Regions from separate parts of the Flavobacterium sp. I3-2 genome, predicted to be linked through region 1. Evidence: riboswitches for the same ligand, from Rfam matches in the RefSeq annotation. Region 1 holds a riboswitch; each other region holds the start of a gene.
What was found. A riboswitch is a leader RNA that binds a small molecule or an ion and turns the genes downstream of it on or off. The one in region 1 is predicted to bind cobalamin.
Positions count from the first base shown of each region.

Region 1 (2,272 bases):
GTTAAGAAGGACGGTTAATATTAAAAATATATTTTTTTTCATAATTTATTATTTAGTTTAGTTTTTAATGAATTTAATTAAATCTGACCCTGCATTGGTTTTAACTTTTAAAAGGTAAATACCAGACGAAAGATTTGAAACATCTAAACGATTTTCATTTGATTTTAAAACTTGGCGTCCTTGTATATTAAAGATAGTAACATCTAAAATCGGTTCTTCTGAATGGATATTTAAATAATCTGAAGTTGGACTTGGATAAATTTTAAACTCCATTTTTTGTTCGTTTTGATTCGATAAAGTTGCAGAAGCTTCTTGTGGCGTAAACGGACGACGTGTAGCAAAACTCAATCCAAGCCAATCGTTATTAGATAAAGTCACTTGTGCTAAATCGGTTTTTGTTTGCCAATTTGACAAATCGGTTCCTTGATAAATCTTCCAAGGATTTGTTGCAGTTGCAGTTCCTGAATTTGAAGCCAAGTTTAAAGTTGCAATTTGATTTGCGTTTGTAGTAAAATTAAAATAAGAAGTTTCTGTTTGAATCAATTGTAAAGCTTGTTCAGCAGTAATTGTTCCGTTATATTGAATTCCAAAAACATACGAATTTTCAACCTCATCGGTTTGCGTTCCAAAATCTACTACAACTAAACTCTTGTTTGTTCCTGTTCCAATCCAATTGGTAATTTGTGACGCTTGAAACCATTGCGAGCTGTATGCTGGAATTGGCGTTACTGGAGCTTCTGACGTTGGATTATAAAAACCATAAGATAAACCATACCATAATCCATTTTGAACAGATGAAGAAATTCCTCCATTCATTGAAAAAGTTTCTGCACTTGAACCTGACCAAGTACTCCACCAATCGGGTTCACTATCTAAACCACTATGCGAATTAAAAATGACATCACTCAAAAAACCAGTTCCTGAAGCAGGATTGATTGAAAAATTTGGTTCTGCATCAGCTATAGCTACCAGAATACTTCCCATTGTCACAACATCTCCAGAATTAAAACGATAACCCCAAGCATAAGAACGATCATCTGTTCCATCTTTAAAATCAACAACTAAATAAGCTGTTTGATTTCCTTGACCAACGAAATATTTCACATCGTTAGAAGTAAATTGTGCAAAAATGGTTTGCGTAAAAAAGAGTAAGAAATACAAAGTAATTCTTTTCATAATATAAAAAATTAAAAGTTTTGTTCCATAACTTTACGAAGTTTATATATGAAAGAATTTGACAAAATTGCCAGAAAAGATTCCATACACTTTAACTCCCGAAAGTTGAAATTATATTAAGGTAGGTCTCCTGGCTTGCATCTTATTGTTGGCCTTCCCAGAAAAAATCCAGTGGCATGTAGATAACAATAAGTTTATAGCTTACAGTTGCGGGTACAGCTTAAGAATTGATTTGCATCGCACTTAATTCCCTTTTATTGAACATGGTTCAACCTTAGATTGCAAATTTAAACATTTTTATACGATAATTCTAGAAAACGAATTCTTATATAAAACTGTAAAAATAATTCACTATTTTAACTTAAATACAAAATTATGATTTAAATTTAATTGAATTTAAAATCACATTCTAAATTAAAATGAGAAACAAAAAACTAGACCCACTTTTTGAAATCATCAAAAAAGAAACAAATCAATCCAAAAGAGCATTAATTTTTTTAGGATTACCTGTTTTATTGCTTGTTGTATATGGTTCTGTAAAGTTATTTTCGAGTATAGAAGCAGCTGAAATCACTACTAAATTGGTACTAAATTACCTTTTATTCATTTTTTGCATTGGAATGATGTTTGGAATAGGTTTTTATTCCATAAAAAAGAGAGAGAATTTCTATAAGAGAAAAGATTTTCAATGGTTTATAAAACATCCAGAAGATGTAATTAGCTATCAAATTATTGCAGGTGGAATACCAAAGATAGAATTGATTGGAGAAAATAATAAATCAACTTTTATATTTAATAGTTCGGAACTAGAAGCTGAAAAGATATTAAAAAGAACTTTCCCAAATATTGAAATTAATAAGAAAAGAGTTGATGATTTTCTGTTTGAAGAAGAAATTTTGGAAACTCAAAAAGTAAATAAAAATATATTACTTCAAAATATCCCTGCCGATTTAAAAATTTATTTTTTATCTATAGAAAATTACAAAACGGAATATTATAAAAAGAAAAAATATTCCATTTTCTTAATGGTATTTGTACTTCTTGTTTTTTTAACTAGTGCAATTAGCTTTTTTACAGGTTTTCCTGATTTTTTTAT
Region 1 is NZ_CP058306.1:1,289,966-1,292,237, reverse strand. It holds gene HW119_RS06100 (T9SS type A sorting domain-containing protein) at 1-42, opposite strand, end outside; gene HW119_RS06095 (T9SS type A sorting domain-containing protein) at 58-1,176, opposite strand; cobalamin riboswitch at 1,279-1,468, opposite strand; gene HW119_RS06090 (hypothetical protein) at 1,596-2,272, shown strand, end outside.

Region 2 (2,272 bases), 780 kb from region 1:
CCACTCAAAACTGTTGGTTTACTTGATGCATTTTCAACAATTTTTTTAGCATCGTTATACGAATTTACAATTTTATCAAATGCCATTTTAGCTTCGTAGTTTTTATCATATAAAGCGCCGAAAAATTTAATCCATTCGGCTTTTCCTAATGGAGTATTTTCAACCCAATCGCCGTTATAAACAATTTTTAATCCAGCATTTTTAATATTTTCTAATTTTTTATTTTCGCCATCGTAACTATGTCCAATTATTAAATCGGGCTGTAAATCAATCACTAATTCTAAATTTACATTTTCGTTATCGTCTAATTCTTTAATTTGATTAGCATCGATTTTTTTTCGAATAACTTCGTTAGAAATATAATTCAAACCTGGAAATCCTACTAACGAATTCTCTACACCAAGTTCCACCAACGAAGGAATATGCGTAGTTGAAGTAACAACAGCTTTTTGAATCGGGATTTGAATTTGTAAATATTTTGATAAACTATCTGGAATTTTATCTAAATTCTTACTTAAAACATAAGTATATTTTTGATTTGAATTTGGCCACGGATTATTCACTTTTAAAACTGAAAAATTATCATAATGTTGCAAATTAAAACCTGTTGCATAAACAATTTCATTACTTACATTTTCAATGTTTTGTTTAGTTTCTCTTTTATCATTACAAGAAATTAAAATAAAACAACCAAGAAAAAAAAAGGCTTTCAGAAATTTAGAATTCATTTTAGTACTTTTAGAAAAGCAAATTTAGTTTTTAATTTTCTAAACTACCAAATTATCAAGTTGATAAAAAAGATTTGTATTTTAATAAATTACTTATAAATTTGTACCAAACTAGGTTGCATTTTTAACAATTGCATTAATAGGGAAATAGGTGCGAATTTTTCAATTCCTATGCTGTACCCGCAACTGTAAGCTTATCTGATTTTAGATGCATTCGAACTCACGCCACTGATTTTTATCGGGAAGGCCGAATATAGCAAGCCAGGAGACCTGCCTAAAGATTACGAACAACAAGTTAACCTTCGGGAAAAAAGGTCGAACCCATGCTTTTTAAAAACATTTCTTATTTTGTAATTTTTACATGTTCTACTTTCGCTTATGCGCAAGAAGAAGCACCTTTTGTTTTAGATGAATTAATTATCTCAGATTACAAATTAAATTCGCACAACAAAACCCAAACCATACATAAAATAAACGATTCAATTATCACACAAGCAAACGGTTCGTTAACTGATTTACTTTTAATGAACTCATCTATTTATTTTAAAGAAAATGGTTCGGGAATGGTTTCGTCTCCCAGTTTTAGAGGAACTACTGCACAGCAAACAAGCGTGCTTTGGAACGGAATTCCGGTGAATTCACTATTTTTAGGACAAACCGATTTTAATTCAATTTCATATAAAGAATTTTCTGAAATTGCAATAAAGCCAGGTGGTGGAAGTATTTTGTACGGTTCAGGTGCGATTGGTGGAACGATTCATTTAAACCAACCAATTCGTTTTGAAAAACGTTTAGATAATACTTTGCAATTGGGTTACGGAAGCTATAATTCATTCCGTATCAATAATAATTTTACCATTAGTAACGACAAATGGTTTGGTCAAATTTCGATTAACCGAAATCAATCGGATAATGATTTTGAAGTAAAAAATAGAAATTGGAAAAACACAAATGCTGAGTTTTACAACAATAATGCAAGTATAGTTGTTGGGCACGAAATAAACGAGAAAAATAGCCTTTCGTTATATTCCACTTATTATAACGATGACCGTCATTTTGCATTAGTTGCAGAAAATCAAACAAAAACTAAATATAAAAATACTTATTTTAGAAACTTATTACATTGGAAAAACGAAGGTGATTCGTACAAATCTAATGCGAGAATTGCTTATTTTAATGAAGGTTACAAGTATTTCAATAATCTCCCTACAAATGAATATTCGTCTGGAAATGTGAATTCTTTTATAGCAAAATATGATTTTGAATATTTTATCGCTTCAAATTTTAGTTTAAACGGAATTCTTGATTATTCAAACCATAAAGGAACTGGAAAAAATTCTGGAATTACATCTGCTAAACAAGAAATTTTAGGATTAAGTATTTTGGCTAATCATGAATTGAATGAGAAATTAGGCTACGAAATTGGTTTCAAACAAGAATTCAATAATACTTATCAAAATCCATTTTTATATTCTGCCGGAATTTATTACAAACCAACCTCTGTTTATCAATTGAAATTGAATGGTTCAAAGAATTTTAGAATT
Region 2 is NZ_CP058306.1:2,073,557-2,075,828, reverse strand. It holds gene HW119_RS09780 (ABC transporter substrate-binding protein) at 1-728, opposite strand, end outside; cobalamin riboswitch at 825-1,021, shown strand; gene HW119_RS09775 (TonB-dependent receptor plug domain-containing protein) at 1,052-2,272, shown strand, end outside.
Region 2: another riboswitch for cobalamin. It lies ahead of HW119_RS09775 (TonB-dependent receptor plug domain-containing protein); the one in region 1 lies ahead of HW119_RS06095 (T9SS type A sorting domain-containing protein).

Region 3 (2,272 bases), 590 kb from region 1:
ATAGTTTTATCACCAACGTTGACCGTACTTTTAGAAACACCAATTTATTAATTTGGCATAAAGAATTGTGGTTAATCGATCACGGAGCAGCTTTTTATTTCCATCATTCTTGGGATAATTGGGAAAAAACTTCGGTTACACCATTCGTCATGATTAAAGACCACGCCTTAATCAAACAAGCAAGTGAATTAGAAACCGTTCATAGAGAATTTACCGAAAAACTAAACGACGCTTTCTTTAGAGAATTAGTGAATACGATTCCTGATGCCTTTTTAGATTGGGAAGGCGGACCATCGAATGAAGAAATTCGTGAAGTCTATTTTAAATTTATGTCGAACCGATTGGCTCATGCCGATATCTTTTTAAAAGCCGCGCAAGATGCAAGATAAAGTAGTTTATGAATATGCTGTAATTCGTGTGGTTCCAAAAATTGAACGCGAAGAGTTTGTGAATATCGGCTTGATTTTATTCAGTAAACGCAAACGTTTCATAAAGTTTGATTACATCATTCACGAAGAAAAAATCAAGGGCTTTTGTAACGATTTCGATATCGAACAATTGGAACAAAACCTGCAATCGTTTGCTAAGATTTGTTCGGGTGCAAAAGACGGAGGACCAATTGCCATGCTGGAAGCAGATGAAAAATTCCGCTGGATTACAGCTATCAAAAGCTCAAGTATTCAATCGTCTCGACCACACCCGGGCTTTTCTGATGATTTAGAAAAAACGTTTGCTCGTTTGTATGAAGAGTTGGTGAAGTAATTTTAGATATAAGAATCAAGATATAAGAATTGAGATATTAGAAGATTTGTCACTCTGAATTTGTTTAACTTCGTTCAGTCGCAAGCTTCGAGTCAGGGTCGCATACTAAACTAATGATATACAGAATTTTACAATTAAAAATTCATAGATTTTCTTGTGAGATGCTGAAACAAGTTCAGCATGACATAAAAATAAATAAATGAAATTAAAAAGTTTGTCACCCTGAACTTGTTTCAGGGTTGCATACTAAACTGATGAGATGCTGAATAATGCTCAACATAATAACATCTAACCTCTAATATCTTACACCTAAAACCTAACATCTAAAAATAAAAAACTATATTTGCTCCTATACAAGGAATCAAGTGAAATTCTTGAACTGTCGCGCAACTGTGAAGATTAAAAATCTAAGTCAGGTCGTTGTATAAAATTTATTCATCAAAAGCTTTCGCGATTGGAGCTAGGGATTGACTTGTTTTTTTCACTTCACTCCTTGCCTTCTGTTGCGATTTTATTTTTTAAAATCATGACATTCGAACAACAAATCCAACACAAAATTGATTTCAAAACAAAACCACTTGGCGCTTTAGGTTTCTTAGAACAATTAGCTTTTAAAATTGCCAACGTACAACAAACATTAACTCCCGAATTAAAATTTCCAACACACGTAATTTTCGCTGCCGACCACGGTTTAGCAAAAGATGGTGTTAGTGCATATCCGCCAGAAGTTACTTTTCAAATGGTAATGAATTTCTTACAAGGTGGTGCTGCAATTAACGTATTTTGTAAACAAAATAACATCGCAATGAAGATTGTTGATGCAGGTGTGAATTTTGATTTTGAAGATCATCCAGAATTAATAAAAGCTAAAGCTGGTTACGGAACTAAAAGTGCGTTAACTGAAAAAGCAATGACTACAGAGCAATTAGATTTTTGTTTTGCAGAAGCTGATAAAATTGTAAACCTTGCTTTTGAAAAAGGTTCAAATATTATTGGTTTTGGCGAAATGGGAATTGGTAATACCTCATCTGCTTCGTTAATCATGGCATCATTTTTACAAGAACCTATTGAAAATTGTGTAGGTCGTGGAACCGGAATGAACGATGAGCAATTACAACACAAAATCAACATCTTAAAACAAGTGATGGAATTTCACGGAAACATTACCAATCCGAAAGAAATTATGCAAACGTTTGGTGGTTTTGAAGTAGCTCAAATGTGCGGCGGAATGTTAGCTGCTTACAAACGTAACATGCTAATTATGATTGACGGATTTATTGCTACAGCTGCTTTTGCAATTGCTCAAGCTTTAGAACCAAACATCATTAACAATGCTATTTTCTGTCATGTTTCTGACGAAAGCGGACACAAAAAATTCTTAGATTCGTTAAATCAAAAAGCAATATTAGATTTAAATTTACGCGTGGGCGAAGGAACCGGTTGCGCCCTTGCCTTCCCTATCATTCAAAGCGCAGTTAACTTTTTAAACGAAATGGCAAGTTTTGAATCT
Region 3 is NZ_CP058306.1:1,880,890-1,883,161, reverse strand. It holds gene HW119_RS08830 (HipA family kinase) at 1-389, shown strand, start outside; gene HW119_RS08825 (DUF3037 domain-containing protein) at 379-762, shown strand; adenosylcobalamin (AdoCbl) riboswitch at 1,092-1,234, shown strand; gene cobT (nicotinate-nucleotide--dimethylbenzimidazole phosphoribosyltransferase) at 1,289-2,272, shown strand, end outside.
Region 3: another riboswitch for cobalamin. It lies ahead of cobT (nicotinate-nucleotide--dimethylbenzimidazole phosphoribosyltransferase); the one in region 1 lies ahead of HW119_RS06095 (T9SS type A sorting domain-containing protein).